2 regions of the Mycobacterium sp. SMC-2 genome follow, and region 2 is predicted to be linked to the other one. Evidence: riboswitches for the same ligand, from Rfam matches in the RefSeq annotation. Region 2 holds a riboswitch; the other holds the start of a gene.
The links. Region 2 has a riboswitch for magnesium ahead of KXD96_RS14685 (Rv1535 family protein). Riboswitches for the same ligand answer to the same signal wherever they lie in the genome.
Positions count from the first base shown of each region.

Region 1 (7,942 bases), 2.2 Mb from region 2:
ACGGTCCCGCATGTCGTCGGTGAGCAGTGCCAGCGGCAACTGCGCGGCCTCGGGCCATGTCATCGTCGACACACCGGACGGCAGCATGTCCGCCGGCGAGAGCAGCACGTAGCGCTCCTCGTAGAGCGGCACCAGCTGCACTTCGTGGGCGTCGTCGGGCGCCGCCTGAAGAATGGCAGCGTCCAGTTCGAATTCACGCAGCCGCCGGTATAACTCAGTGGCCGCCAGCCGAGAACGTATGTGCACCTTCGCCAATGGATGCCTACTACAAAACGCCGAAAGCACCAGAGAAGCCGTGGTCGAGGCAGACGGTACGGTACCCAGCCGGAGCGTCCCGGCGATGCCCGACCTCACCGCGTGCACCTCGGCCTTGAAGGCGTCGTGCTCGGCGAGAATCCGCCTGGCCCACACCACCAGTCGCTCGCCTTCCGGCGTCAGGCCCTCGAAGCTGTGCCCGCGATTGATCAGCGTGACGTTCAGTTCCCGCTCCAGCTTGGCGATCGCGGCGGACAGTGCGGGCTGGGACACAAAGCACTTCTCAGCCGCCCGGGCGAAATGGCGCTCCTGAGCAACCGCGACGAAGTACTCCAGTTGTCGGAAGAGCACCCGCACCTCCACGACCTAAAGGAGTTTTGCTGAGGCTAACGTGTCGCCCCGCCCTAGCCAACCCAGTGAGCCGATGCGCCGTGGCCGAATTGCGCGCGCGTTGCCAAAGTGGCTGTGCCGCCACGGGACCGCCCCGGAGACGGCGGTTAGCGCCCAGGCCCGGCGGGATTGGGTGCGCGAATGTTTGCTGAAAGTGGCACCGAGGGAACACCCGGTAGAATACAGTCGTGTCAATCGCACCATCTCGAAGGGCGGACGCTATGCGTCGAGGTGTTCGTTATCTGTTTGTTATGGTCGCGATCACAGCGATTGGCCTGGTCGGATCGGCCGGCCGCAGTCAAGCATCGGTCCCGCTACCGCAACCCGCTCCGGTCGTTGCCTCGATTTTGCCGGCCGACGGGGCGGTGGTGGGTGTGGCGCACCCGGTCGTGGTGACGTTCACCGCACCGGTCGCCGATCGGGCCGCCGCCGAGCGGTCCATCCATGTCGCGTCGCCGAGCAACACGCCCGGACACTTCGAATGGGTCGACGACAACGTCGTGCAATGGGTGCCGAACCGGTACTGGCCCGCACACACCCACGTCTCGGTCGGCATTCAGGCCCTGACGACGGGATTTGACACCGGAGACGCGCTGCTCGGCGTCGCCAGCATCTCCGGGCACACCTTCACCGTCAGCCGAAACGGTGAAGTGCTGCGCACCATGCCCGCCTCGCTGGGCAAGCCCAGCCGGCCCACCCCGATCGGCAACTTCACCGCCCTGGAGAAGCAGCGCACCGTGGTCATGGACTCGAGGACCATCGGCATCCCGCTCAGTTCGCCGGACGGATACAAGATCACCGCCCAGTACGCCGTCCGCGTCACCTGGAGCGGCGTCTACGTGCACTCGGCACCGTGGTCGGTCGACTCCCAGGGCTACGCCAACGTGAGTCATGGCTGCATCAACCTCAGCCCCGACAACGCCGCCTGGTACTTCAATCAGGTGACCGTGGGCGATCCCATACAGGTCGTCGCCTGACGCGTTCGGCACGGCACCCCCTCGGTAAACGGTTTTGCCACCGAATGATTCACAGTGAGGCTGCCGGGCCGACGCGCCTCAAACGAGACGGCGGTCATGGTGTGCTCAGGCCGTCACCGGTTTAACTGCGGGTCGAGGGGTGCCCACCCAATGAGGCCGTGACCACCGCAATCGGCATCCGCGACACGTACAGGTTGGCCCGCTCCTGGGGAGTCAGGGCGGTCCGCGCGTGCAGCTTGCCGGCCAACAGCCGCGCCGACCGCAGCCACGCCCGCCCGCGACCACCGGTACGACCAGTAATACGTTGCGTGACAATAAAAGCCATGATGTTCTCCTTAGGGGAGGCCCGATCGGCTCAGGTCATGCGGGAAGCAATGGCAGCTCGCGGGCGCTTCGACGCGCGCGAATTGCCGATTTGACCGCGAAAGCTCAAGCGGCAGAACGAATGCCGGAACCGGATCGGGACAAGACGGATTTCGCATAGGGACTATCGCCCGGACTCATCTCGCCCTCACCTCCTCTCGGCCACGACACACGGGGGTGTCATCACATGTCACCTGAGCGGGAGAGGAGCGAATGCCGGCGGCCGTGCCGCCGATCGCACCCCTCTCGCCGGAGCTTCGGCACTGCACGGCGTATCCGGAACTTCGTCCGGAAGCCACTTGGGCTCAACCCTTGGGTCCGGGAAGAGCTGTCCTGACCCGGGGCGTCTCTCGACGTTCGGGGTCAGTGGCCTGTGTCCGCGCAGACGCCTCACCTACCGAGGTGCTTGCGAAACCATTTCTACACCGCGGCCCAGTGCCGGTCAAACTCATTTACGTATCGATTAGGGCTGGTCGCCGCCCTCCCACCCGCGCTCGCCGGTGGCCCGCCGCCGCCGCCTACCCTCGACGGCATGGCCAACACTCTGCAAGATCCTAAGGTCGCGACCGTGCTCGACCGCATGTATGCCGAAGCGAAAAACCAGATGTCGTCGTTGCGGCAGCGGCTCGGCGATTTCGACCGGCCGATGACCGCGCAGGAGCGCGCCGACGCGATGAGCGAGTTCTACATCCCGGTCACGCCCGAAGCCGGCCGGCTGCTGTACGCCCTGGTGCGCGCGACCCGGCCGGCGACGGTGGTCGAGTTCGGGATGTCGTTCGGCATCTCCGCCATCCATCTGGCGTCGGCCGTGCGCGACAATGGCGCCGGCCGGGTGGTGACGACCGAGCTCAACGGCACCAAGATCGCCGCGGCGCGGCAGACGTTCACCCAGACCGGCCTGGACGACGCGATCACCATCCTCGAAGGAGACGCGCTGGCCACGCTGGCCGGCCTCGACGGACCGGTCGACTTCGTCTTGCTGGACGGTTGGAAGGACCTGTACCTGCCGGTGATCGAGCTGCTCGAACCGCGGCTGTCGACGGGGGCGTTGGTGGTCGCCGACAACGCCGGCGCCGCGGACACCCAGCCGTATCTCGACCGGGTGCGCGATCCCGAGAACGGCTACGTGAGCTTCAACTTCGGAGTCCGGGAGAGCGACAGCATGGAAATCAGCTGCCGCACCGGGGCTTAACGCAGGGATTCCTCCAGCCACGGGGTCAACCACTTCACCCCTTCGGGGGTGAGGTGCACGCCGTCGCTGCGCACCTTGATGCCGTCCACCTTGGCGGTGTAAACCCCGTCGGGACATAGTTTTTTGTTCAGGTCCAGTATTTGCACGTTCGGGTGGTGGCTGACCGTCCTGCGCAGCATGGTGTTCCACAGGTTGACCCGGTCGGGCTGGTCCTCCGGATACAGCCGGCCGTCCGGCTTTTCGCCGCCCCTGCTGTACGGCACGGTGGCGACCACCACCCGAACTCCGGTGGAACTGACGATGTTCAGCGCCCGCTCCAGCTCGCCATTGAGGTACGCGTCGAAGGTGGGGTCGCCGATGTGGGTCCACTGACCTTCGTTGACGCGGTCGACGGTTTCCCACCGGCCGATGATCAGCAGCGCGACGTCCGGCTGGTCCTGGGCGACCTGGGTCGACCATCGGATCGGCCAGCCGTCGCATTCTGGTCTCTGCTCCAGGGTTTGACCGATATACCGATACGGCGTGCCGCGCACCAGGCTGCAGCCGATGACGGTGTGGTCGAGGAACGCGAATCCCGGGGTCGGTGGCAGGTAATGCATCCACGTCCAGCCGATCGAATCGCCGAACACGGAAACGGTGAACGGCCGGTTGGGGTCGTGGGGCGCGGCCGGGCGGCCGGCGCCCGGCGGGGACGGCGATACCGCGGCGACCGCGGAGACCCCGGGCGGCAGGCCGACCTCGCGCAGGCCGGGGCCGGTCCCCACCGGAATCACCAGCAGGGTCACCGCGGCGGCGCTGGCCACCGTCGCCGCCGCCAACGGCAACAGCGGCACCCGCGCCGGCCGCCAGCGCCGGATGGGTTGCTCGATCAGCCACCAGGACACTCCGGCCAGCGCCACCGTCGCGCCGCACCGCGCGGCGAACAGCGGCAGCCCGGTCCATCCGGTCCGTTCGCCGTTGAGCGCCAAGAAGATCGGCCAGTGCCACAGGTAGACGCCGTAGGAGATGGTGCCCAGCCACACAAGGGGCGGTGCGGCGAGGATGCGGGCGACCGCTCCGCGCTGCTCCAGGGCCACCGGCGCGATCACGACGACCGACGCGATCGCCACCCCGATGAGCAGGCCGTGGCGAAACTCGCCGCTGCCACCGGTTGCGTAATGGGTCGCCGCCGCGAGCCCCGCTAGGCCGGCAACCGGAAGGACGCGGGCGACGCGCCGTGCCCACCGGGTCCGGATCAGGCACCAGCCCCGGTTCAGTGACGGCCAGTCGCGAACCAGCAGGGCCGCCGCCGCGGCGCCGGTCAGCAGCGCCTGCGCGCGGGTATCGGTGCCGAAATACACGCGGTCGCGCGCGGTGTCGGACACCAGCACGATGGCGGCCACGGCCGAAGCCAGGCCCCCGACGGTGGCGATGACGAACGTCGCGAATCGAACACCGCCAACGGTGGCGCGGGTGCGGCGGTGCCTCGCCCGCGCGGCCAGCAGCAGCGTCACCGCGATCAGCAGCACCGGCCACACGAAGTAGTACTGCTCCTCGACCCCGAGTGACCAGGTGTGTTGCAGCGGCGAGGGCGGGGCACCCTGCGTGAAGTAGTCGGTCTTCTGGGCGACGAACCGCCAGTTCGCCATCCACAGGAACGCCGCGATCGCGTCGTCGCGCAGGCCGGTGAGGGATCGATCGGGAAGAAGTTGGCGCGCCGCGGCCACCGTGAGCACCATCAACACCAGGGCCGGCAGCAGCCGGCGGGCGCGGCGAATCCAAAAGCCGGTCAGGTCAATACGGCCGGTTCGCCCCAGCTCGTCCAGTAGCAGTGAGGTGATCAGAAACCCGCTGAGCACGAAGAACACGTCGACGCCGATGAATCCGCCGCTGACACCGGGGATGCCGCCATGCCCGACGAGCACCAGCGCGACCGCTATCGCGCGCAATCCGTCGAGTGCCGGAATCCCACTGCGCCGCTCCGGTTTATCCCAGATGGCCAGCCGACCGGCCCGGCGCACGGGAGCAACCCACCGGGGCCGCCGCGCACGACGAGCCGGCGCGGGTCTACTCCCGCCCGGCTCAGCGACCGCTGTTAGCGCGCCCTGACCATCATGTCGCCCGGCGCCATAGTTGATGCCGATACGTCGCTGCCCCTCCTGTTGATCGGAGCCAGCTTAAAGGCGGGCGCCCGGGATTCAGGGGAAGGACACGCAACGGTTTCGCTGTGCTGCGTTCGGATTTCGGCCCAGCGCGTCAGTGGGCACCCTCGTCGGGCGCGTAGCCGAGGATGCTTTTGACTTCCAGGTACTCATGGAAGCCGAACTCGCTCCATTCGCGGCCATTGCCGCTGCGTTTATAGCCGCCGAATGGCGCGTTCATGTCGAATGCATGGTTGATCGTCACCCAGCCGGCCCGGATCTTAAAGGCAATCTCACGCGCCTTGTCGAGGTCGGCCCCCGAGACGTAGCCGGCCAGGCCGTATTCGGTGTCGTTGGCGATCTCGACGGCTTGATCGATGTCGTCGTAGCCGAGGATGCACAACACGGGACCGAAGATCTCCTCGCGTGCGATGGTCATGTCATTGGTGACGTTCGCGAACACGGTCGGCTTGACGTAGTAACCCGTGTCCAGTCCCGCCGGCCGGCCCGGCCCGCCGGCCACGACGGTCGCGCCCTCGTCGATTCCCTTCTGGATCAGTCGCTGGACCTTTTCGAACTGTGCCCTCGAAGCCACCGGCCCGAGCGCCCTCTGATCGCCTGGGTTGCCCACCTTCACCTGCTCGGCGGCCTCACGCGCGACGGTGATGGCCTCGGCCATACGGGAATTCGGGACCAGCATCCGCGACGGCGCGTTACAACTCTGCCCGGAATTGGGCATCATGTTCACGACACCGGCGCTCACGCCCTCGGCAAAGCCCGCATCGTCGAGGACGATGTTGGGACTCTTGCCGCCGAGTTCCTGGGTCACCCGCTTGACCGTCGGCGCGGCATTGCGGGCCACCTCGACGCCGGCACGCGTGGAGCCGGTGAACGAAACCATGTCGATGTCGGGATGACTCGCCAGGGCCACACCCACGCCCGCGCCGTCACCGTTGACCAGGTTGTACACCCCGGCCGGCACGCCCGCGGCATCCAGGATCTCGGTGAAGATGTAGGCCGAATACGGCGCGACCTCGGATGGTTTGAGGATCATGGTGCAGCCGGTTGCCAGCGCCGGATACACCTTGACCGCGATCTGGTTGAGCGGCCAGTTCCACGGCGTGATCAGCCCGCAGACACCGATCGGTTCCCTGGCGACAAGGGTCGCCCCGTGCTGTTCGGAAAACTGAAAATTCTTCAGCACGTCGATCGCCGTCATCAGGTGACCGAGCCCAAGCTGGACCTGCGGGCCGGCGGCGAGCGAGGGTGGCGCGCCCATTTCCTCGGTGACCGCGTCGGCGAGATCTCCCGCACGCTTGCCGTATTCGGCGAGAATGGCCTGCAGCAGGTCCAGGCGCTGCTCGCGGGTGCTTTGCGACCAACCGGCGAAGGCGCGCCGGGCGGCGTTGACCGCCACGTCGACGTCGGCGGCCGAGCCCAGCGAGATCTTCCCGGAAACCTGTTCCGTGGCCGGGTTCTCGACATCAAAGGAGTTGGGCCGCAGCGGGTCAACCCAGCGGCCGTCGATGTAGAACTTCAGGTATTCGCGCATCACATCATCCTTCTCTTACTGGGTGCCTTCGGCGTACCAAGTGCGGAATTCGTCGTACTTGGGCATCTCTTCGGAATTGGCCTTCGGATCGATGCAGACGTGCACGACGGCGGTCTTGCCGCTCGCGTAGGCCCGCTGGATCGCCGGGCCGATCTCGTCCTCCTTTTCGACGTACTCGCCGTGGCAGCCAAAGCCCTCGGCGACCTTGTCGAGGCGGACGTCCTTGCTCCAGTGCACGCCGGGCTGCGGGGACGGCTGGGGGAAGGTGCGCTTGTAGACGCCCACCTCGAGGCCCCACTGGTGGTCGACGCCCACCACGCATACCAGCGGAAGGTTCAGCCGGGCAGCGGTTTCCAACTCGGCGACGTGGAACAGGAACGCCGAGTCGCTGGTCAGCAGCATCACCGGACGCTTACGGCCCTCGGCGACCGACGCTCCGACGGCGTACGGCAGGCCGGTGCCGAGATGGCCGAAGTTCTGGTTCCAGATGACGTCACGCGGTTTGGCCTGCGAGTAGGTCCATTGGAAGATGACCGTCGCGCCGCCGTCGCGGACCAAGATGCCATCCTTCGGGAAGGCTCGAGTGGCCTCGACGACGAACCGCGCCGGGTGGACCGGCGTCCGCCCCGTCGGCGCGTTCTCCGCGAGCTGCGCCAGCTCCGCGGCGTCCTCGGAGATCCAGCGGTCGAGATCGACTGATGGCTTCCTCGGACTGTCACGGAGCGCTTCCACCAGCTGGGGCACCACACCGCGAAGGTCACCGACCAGGGGGACGTCGATGGGGCGGTTGACGCCGATGGCGGCCGGATCCTGTTCGACCAGAACCCATTTGCGCTTCGCGTCGTTTTCCGCCCAGTGGCGGGTCCTGCCGTAGTGGCTCGGTTCGCCGAGCTCCGTGCCAAGCGCGACGCACAGATCGGACTTCACCACGGCCTCGACGGCCGCCGGCGAGAATCCGTAGGCGAAGGTGCGGTCCTCGAGGCCTTCGATGAACGACGTGCCGCCGGAGGTCTGGATCACGGGGCAAGCCATGAGCTCGGCCAGTTCCCGGACCGCCGCACCGGTGCGCGACGTGTGGACCCCGTGTCCGACC
Region 1 is NZ_CP079863.1:875,146-883,087, reverse strand. It holds gene KXD96_RS04185 (LysR family transcriptional regulator) at 1-606, opposite strand, end outside; gene KXD96_RS04180 (L,D-transpeptidase family protein) at 867-1,622, shown strand; gene KXD96_RS04175 (hypothetical protein) at 1,744-1,947, opposite strand; M-box (ykoK) riboswitch at 2,220-2,394, opposite strand; gene KXD96_RS04170 (O-methyltransferase) at 2,518-3,177, shown strand; gene KXD96_RS04165 (acyltransferase family protein) at 3,174-5,177, opposite strand; gene KXD96_RS04160 (aldehyde dehydrogenase family protein) at 5,413-6,849, opposite strand; gene KXD96_RS04155 (thiamine pyrophosphate-binding protein) at 6,865-7,942, opposite strand, start outside.
Region 1: linked by a shared signal. The riboswitch ahead of KXD96_RS04175 (hypothetical protein) and the one ahead of KXD96_RS14685 (Rv1535 family protein) in region 2 are both predicted to bind magnesium.

Region 2 (7,942 bases):
CGGCGGTGTCGGCGGGAAACGTCCGCGCCGGGCCGGGGCCCGAGCTGCGGGTCTCGAACCGCGCCGTGACGACGCCGTGGCCCGCGCCCTGCACCCAGCCGTGTCCGAGCTCGCGGTGCGCTATGTCGTCTCCCACCCGCCATCCCGCGTCGGGCGCCGGGGCGAACATGGCCTCGGTCGCGGTCGCCACAGTTTCCGCGGGGTGGTCCTCCGCCTCCCCCGCCAGGTCCAGGTCGGGGAACAGCGACTCCTGGCGGACATCGCTCAACCCCGAAAACCCAACGCCGAGAAGGCGAATCGGCCCAATCTCGCGAGGGTCGAGCAGCAGCCGCCGGGCCACGGCGATCAGCGCGCCCACCTCGGTCGTCGCATAGGGCAGCGTGGCCGAACGGGTCAGCGTGCTCATGTCGGACTTCTTCAGTTTCACCGTGACGGTGCGGGCGCCGCGGCCGTCGCGCAGCAGGCGTTGATGTGCGTGCTCGGCGATCGGGTCGATCGCGTCCCGCAGCTGCTCCAGGGTGGTCAGGTCGACGGCGAAGGTGGACTCCGAGCTGATCTGCTTGGCTTCGGCGCGCTCGGCGACGGGGCGGTCGTCGATGCCGCGGGCCAGGCGGTGCAGCGCGGGCCCGATGGTCGCGCCCAGGATGTTCGCGGCCTCGGCGTCGGTCAGCGCGGCCAGCTGGCCGATCGTCTCGATGCCGAGCCGATTGAGCTTCTCCTCGGCGACCGGACCGATGCCCCACAGCCGCCGCACCGGCAGCCCGTCGAGCAGCGCCCGCTCGTCGGCGCGCCGGACCACCCGGACGCCGTCGGGTTTGGCCAGGCCGGACGCGATCTTGGCGATCTGCTTGCCCGAGCCGGCACCGACCGAGGCGATCAGGCCCGTCTCGTCGCGGACCCGTCGCCGCAGGTCCTCGCAGAACGCCTCGACCTCCTCGGCGGACGCGCCCGCGAGGTGGGGCGGTTCGCCGAAGCCCTCGTCGAAGGACAGCTGCTCGACGACGGGCACCACGGCGCGCACGGTGTCGAAGACCCGCCGGCTGGCCACCCCGTACACCACGCCGCGCGGCGGCAACACCACCGCGGTCACCCCAACCAGGCGGCGGGCCTGGTGCATCGGCATAGCCGAGCGGGCCCCGAACACGCGGGCCTCGTAGCTGGCCCCGGCCACCACGCCCCGGCCGCCCAGGCCGCCGACCAGCACCGGACGCCCCCGCAGGGTCGGCCGGGTGAGTTGTTCGACCGAGGCGAAGAACGCATCCATGTCCAGGTGCAGCACCCAACGGGACTCCACACTCCGAAACCTAACGGCCTCGAAAGTGCAACTGCCGACGGCCCTACCCGAGAAACGCGTCGCGAGTTGCACTCTCGCGGTCAAACGCAGCAGCCCGCCGCGCTCAACGCCGCACGAACCCGCGCGATCAAGACGTCCGGCCGGTTGCGCAGCAGGTCGGCGCTGACCCGGACGATGCGCCAGCCGCGACGTTCCAGCTCGGCGATCCGGTCGATGTCCCTGGCGCGGACGCGCGGGTCGGTCCAGTGTTGCGTGCCGTCGTATTCCACGCCGACGCACCATTCCTCCCAGCCCAGGTCGATCCGCGCCAGCACGGCACCCCACTCGTTGCGCACGACGATCTGAGTTCGCGGCCTGGGCAATCCCGCGGCGACGATCGCAAGCCTCGTTCTGGTCTCCTGCGGTGACTCCGCGCCCGCGTCGACCAGCGGCAGCACGCGTCGCAACTGTTCCAGCCCGCGCGCACCGCGATGGGCCTTGATCAGCGGCTCCACAGCGTCAGCACGAAGACCCGTCGCCCTGGCCAACGAATCGATCGCGACCACGGCGGACAGCAGCTTTCCCCGTCGCCCCAAGTCGAAGGCCGTGCGCGCGGGCGACGTCACCGGCACTCCTTTGACCTCCAGCGCCTCGCCGGCCAACAGCGACTCGTTCCGGGTGACGATCAACGGCGGCGGTCGTTTGCGGTCGCTGATGAGTTCGGCGGGCGCCAGCGGATCGACCCATTCCGCGCCGAGCAGCGCGGCCGCGGAATTGCCGGCGACAACCGCCTTCTTCCCCGACCACAGCCACGCAGCCACCGCCCTGTCGCTCGCGGTGAGCGGGCTGTCCCGCCGCTGATAGACGTTGCGATAGATCCGCGCGCACGATCGCCGCAGCTCACGTTCCGTGACGGCGCCGGATCCGACCGCCTCGGTGCCGACGAATGGTCCCCCCGTTCCCATGGCCGCACAGTGCCACGGCGCTCCGACACGCCGCGAGAGTGCAACTACCGACGCCCCGACTCGAGAAACGCGTCGCCAGTTGCACTCTCGCGGTCAGACCTTGGCGATGCTGACCCGCACACCGTCGCCGATGTCGGCGCCGTCGGCCGGTTCCCCGAATTCGAAGCTGGTGGCCAGGATCTCCCCGGCGATCAGGTCGGCATGGGTGCGCGCCCAGTCGGCCCGCTCGGCCGGCACCGACATCACCACGGAGATCCGGTCGGACACGTCCAGCCCGGTCGACTTGCGCAGCTCCTGCAGTTCGCGGATGCGGTCCTTGGCCCAGCCCTCGGCCTCCAGCTCGGGGGTCACCGTGCCGTCCAGCACCACCAGGCCGGCTTCATCGGGCAGCGCCGCGGTGAACTCCGGGTCGGCGGCGACCAGCCGGGAGCTGTACTCCTCGGGTTGCAGCACCGCGGGTCCCGCGGTCAGGGTCCCATCGGGGTTGACGACGCCCTCGCCCGCCTTGACGGCCTTGATGGCCGCCTGCACGTCCTTGCCCAGCCGCGGCCCGGCCACCCGGGCGTTGACGGTGAGCTCGAAGGAGCCGTAGGTGTCGATCGCGTCGGTCAGCTCCACGGCCTTGACGTTGAGCTCGTCGGCGATCAGGTCGGTGAACGGCTCCAGCCGTCGCGGATCGTCCACGGCCACGGTCAATTTCGGCAGCGGCAGGCGCACCCGCAGTTTCTTGGCCTTGCGCAGGGACGACGCGGCCGAGCACACTTCGCGGACCTGGTCCATGGCGGCGACCAGGTCGGGGTCGGCGGGCAGCGCCTCGGCGTCGGGCCAGTCGGTCAGGTGCACCGAACGCCCGCCGGTGAGGCCGCGCCAGATGATCTCGGTGACCGACGGCAGCAGCGGCGCGGCGAGCCTCGACGTCACCTCCAGCACGGTGTGCAGGGTGTCGATGGCGTCGGCGTCTTCCTCCCAGAACCGCGAACGGGACCGTCGCACATACCAATTCGTCAACGCCTCGGTGAACTGGCGCAGGTGTTCGCAGGCCCTGGAAATGTCGCAGGTGTCCATCTCGCGGGTGAGGTTCTCGCGCAGTTCGGCGAGCTTGGCCAGGATGTAGCGGTCCAGCACCTGCGGCGAATCGGTGCGCCAGGAACCGACTTTCGGCGCGTAGAGGGCCAGGAAGCTGTAGGCGTTCCACAACGGCAGCAGGACCTGGCGCACGCCGTCGCGGATGCCCTGCTCGGTGACGATCAGGTTGCCGCCGCGCAGGATCGGCGAGGCCATCAAGAACCACCGCATGGCGTCGGAGCCGTCGCGGTCGAACACCTCCGACACGTCCGGGTAGTTGCGCAGCGACTTGCTCATCTTCTGACCGTCGGAACCCAGCACGATCCCGTGCGCGACACAGGTTTTGAACGCCGGGCGGTCGAACAGCGCGGTGGCCAGCACGTGCAGCGTGTAGAACCAGCCGCGGGTCTGCCCGATGTATTCGACGATGAAGTCGCCCGGATAGTGCCCGTCGAACCAGTCCCGATTCTCGAACGGGTAGTGCACCTGCGCATAGGGCATCGACCCCGAGTCGAACCACACGTCGAGCACGTCGGGGATGCGCCGCATGGTGCTGCGGCCGGTCGGGTCGTCGGGGTTGGGGCGGGTCAGCTCGTCGATGTAGGGCCGGTGCAGGTTGGTGGGCCGCACCCCGAAGTCGCGCTCCAGCTCGTCGAGGCTGCCGTAGACGTCGATGCGCGGGTAGTCCGGGTCGTCGGACTTCCACACCGGAATGGGGGTGCCCCAGTAGCGGTTTCGCGAGATCGACCAGTCCCGCGCGCCGGCCAGCCACTTGCCGAACTGGCCGTCCTTGACGTGTTCGGGGTACCAGGTGATCTGCTGGTTGAGTTCGACCATGCGGTCGCGAAATGCGGTGACCGCGACGAACCACGACGACACCGCCCGGTAGATCAACGGGTTGCGGCAGCGCCAGCAGTGCGGGTAGGGGTGCTCGTAGGTCTCGTGGCGCAGCAGCACCGCGCCGTTGGCCGCCGCCGGGCCGGTCTGGTTCTTCAGGGCGCGGATGATGTTCGGGTTCGCGTCGAAGACGTGCTGCCCCCGGTAATCCGGGACGCTGGCGTCGAAGCGGCCCTTGGAATCGACCGGCGTGACCGGCACGATGCCCGCCTTCTCGGTGGTCGCCATGTCGTCCTCGCCGTAGGCCGGCGCCATGTGCACGATGCCGGTGCCGTCCTCGGTGGTGACGAAATCGCCGGGCAGCACCCGAAAAGCCTTGGGGCTGTCCATGAAATACGGGAACGGCGGCAGGTAGCGCGTGCCGAGCAACTCCGCCCCGCGGTAGGTCCCCAGCACCTCGGGCTTCTCGCCCAACTCGCGGGCGTAGGCGGCCAGCCTCGGCTGCGCCAGCACGAAGCGATGGTCGCCGGCCTGGACCTCGACGTAGCTGACGTCGGGGTTGACCGCGACCGCCAGGTTCGACGGCAGGGTCCACGGTGTCGTCGTCCACACCAGCAGGTGCGCCCCGTCCAGCGGGCCGCCGACCACCTTGAATCCGACCGTCAGAGCCGGGTCCTGGCGGCTCTGGTAGACGTCGTCGTCCATCCGCAATTCGTGGTTGGACAGCGGGGTTTCGTCTCGCCAGCAGTACGGCAGGACGCGGTAGCCCTCGTACGCCAAACCCTTGTCCCAGAGCTGCTTGAACGCCCAGATCACCGACTCCATGTAGGGCAGATCGAGCGTCTTGTAGTCGTTGTCGAAATCGACCCAGCGGGCCTGGCGGGTGACGTACGCCTGCCACTCGTCGGTGTAGCGCAACACCGAGGCGCGGCACGCGTCGTTGAACGCGGCGATCCCCATGTCGTCGATCTGCGACTTGTCGTTGATGCCCAGCTGGCGCTCGACCTCGAGTTCGGCGGGCAACCCGTGGGTGTCCCAGCCGAACCGGCGCTCCACCTTGTAGCCGCGCATGGTGCGGTACCGCGGGACGATGTCCTTGACGTAGCCGGTGAGCAGGTGCCCGTAGTGCGGCAACCCGTTGGCGAACGGCGGGCCGTCGTAGAAGACGTATTCTTCGGCGCCGTCGCGGCGGGCGACGCTGGCCCGGAAGGTGTCGTCGCGGGCCCAGTAGTCGAGGACCTCGAGTTCGAGGGCCGGGAAGTCGGGAGCCGCGCCGGCCGGCTTCGGGTAGGCCTTGACGTCGGTATTCTCGGTCACGATGCGCGTCGTCTCCTGTGGCCGTCCTGCTCAGGCCGGGGACGACGACGCGCACGGTGCGCGAGCGCCGCGGTACCACCCCGCTTGCCACGCCGTCGCGTGGCCGCTCATTGGAGGCTGTGACGGGCCCACCCGTTCGGTTCTACTGAGCCAGGCCGGCTGTTCTTCCGAAGGCTCCCCGGTGATGGCCGGATCGACGCCAATAGCCCGATTCTACTCAGGCGGGGCACTCCAAGGGGCTACCTGGCCTCAGGAAACACCTGCGGCCGGGTAGCCCCTTGGGGCCTCGGTTGGTCGCTGTCCATCGGATCAGGCCGTAACTTCGAGCACGCCGGCCCGCAGCAGCGCGGCGTACAGGTGGCGCAGCGGAATGCTCAACAGCCGGGTGGCGCCCTCCACCAGCGGGTCGCCGGGGAGAACGGGCTGCGGCTTGGCCTGGCGGGTCGCCTTCTTGGCGGCCGGGGCCTGGGTCGTCTGGACGTCGCGCACCACCTTCAGGGTGCGGGCGGGCGCTACGGTTATCACTTCGTCGTGCAGAGCTGCGGTCATGGTCGCCTCCTAGGCGGGATTTCTGACAGGGACTGATTGGACTGACGCATCCCGTCCCGTAGCGGTTCCGATCCGGAGAACGCTTGGCCGACAAGCCACTTGGCGTTGCGACGCCTCAGCTGAGAACGTCATGCCGGAGGCCGGATGGGGACGAGGCGGAGCTCGGACTTCGGTCCGGACTGTCGCTGGAACTCATGTGTCCCTCACCTCCTCGCGGTCACGGCGCATGCGGTCATCCGCACGCCATTTGTGCGCAGCATGAGGAGCAGAAACCCGACGACCGTCGGAGATCCGCACCCCTCTCGTCAGAGCTTCGGCACCACACGACGTGTCCGGGTTCTCCGGAAGCCACCTGGGCTCAACCCTTAAGCCGGGAGGAGCTGTCCTGACCCGGGGCGTCTTTCGACGTTCGGGGTCAGTGGCCTGTATTCGTGTAGACGCCTCACCTAACGAGGTGCTTACTCGACCGATAATGCACGACCGGTCCGACAGGGTCAAACCCCTCGGCGGCAATGTCGGGCAATCTTTACGGCTTTCCGGGGGGAGCCCACCGGATTTCGTTAGGGCCAGGCCCCTGACCTGGGCATATGGCTCACCGGTCGGCACCGATTGTTCATCTGGTGTTTGCCGAATCCGGCGGTGCGGGCCGTCAAAATCCTTGCGGCCGAGAGCGTGTCACTGCTCGACCAGGCCCTCCAGCCGCCCGATGGTGTCGATGAACTCCTCGACCATGTCGAGCACCACCGTTCGCGTGGGTCGGACCCGGTCCAGCGAGCCGACCACCTGGCCGACGAAGTAGGTGGCCAGCTCGCGCGCCTTGGCTCCGGGGTGCGCGGCCGCGGTGTTGATGCGCACCTGCGGCTCGGCGACCAGCGCGGTCTGCAACGGCATACCGAGCGGGTCGGGCTTTTCCGGCCGGTCCCATTCGTCGGTCCAGGCCGTACGCAGCATCCGCGCCGGCTTGCCCGTCATCGAGCGCGACCGCACGGTGTCCGAGGAGGTGGCGGCCAGGAACTTGTCCTTGACCACCGGCGGCGTCTCGGCTTCTTCGGTGGTCAGCCACACCGACCCGCACCACACGCCTTCGGCGCCGAGCGCCAGGGCCGCCGCGATCTGGCGGCCGCGGGCGATGCCGCCGGCGGCGAGAACGGGGACCGGCGCCACGGCATCTACCACCTCGGGCACCAGGACCATGGTGGCGACCTCGCCGGTGTGGCCCCCGGCCTCGGTGCCCTGCGCGACGATCAGGTCGACCCCCGTGGCCGCGTGCCGTTGGGCGTGGCGCGTGGTGCCGGCCAACGCGGCCACCAGGACGTCGCGGCCGTGGGCGCGTTCGACGAGGTCCGCCGGGGGTGGCCCGAGCGCGCTGGCGATCAGCCGGATGCGGTGGGCGAACGCCACGTCCAGCAGCGGCTCGTAGCCCTTGGGCGAGATGTTGAGCGCGCCGGCGGAGGCGCGCAGCTCCTGCGCCGGGGCGGTGATCCCGTAGCGGGCGAGGATGTCGTCGACGAACGCGCGGTGCTCCTCGGGCAGCAGCGTCCGCACCCGTGCGGCGTCGATGCCGCCTTCGTCCGCGCCGACGTACTTGGGCGGCAGCAGCAGGTCCACCCCGAATGGCTTGCCGCCCGTCTGCTCCTCGATCCAGGCGAGTTCGTTGTCCAGTCGCTGGGGACTGTGCGCCACCGCGCCGAGGACGCCGAACCCGCCCGCATTGGTCACCGCGGCCACCACGTCACGGCAGTGGCTGAACGCGCAGATGGGGAACTCGACACCGAGCATCTCGGCGACTCTGGTACGCATTGCCCGACGCTAAAGAGCTACTGATTGATATGTCAATCGATTACGGCTTCCGGCCGTCCGGCGGCCAGCTGGACACGCCCTCCTCCAGCGGGACCTGGAGGCTGTGCAGGATGGACGCGACCATCCGCCACGCGCC
Region 2 is NZ_CP079863.1:3,114,351-3,122,292, reverse strand. It holds gene KXD96_RS14700 (DNA polymerase IV) at 1-1,279, opposite strand, end outside; gene KXD96_RS14695 (hypothetical protein) at 1,375-2,238, opposite strand; gene ileS (isoleucine--tRNA ligase) at 2,332-5,457, opposite strand; gene KXD96_RS14685 (Rv1535 family protein) at 5,767-6,006, opposite strand; M-box (ykoK) riboswitch at 6,297-6,467, opposite strand; gene KXD96_RS14680 (nitronate monooxygenase family protein) at 6,682-7,806, opposite strand; gene KXD96_RS14675 (carboxymuconolactone decarboxylase family protein) at 7,847-7,942, opposite strand, start outside.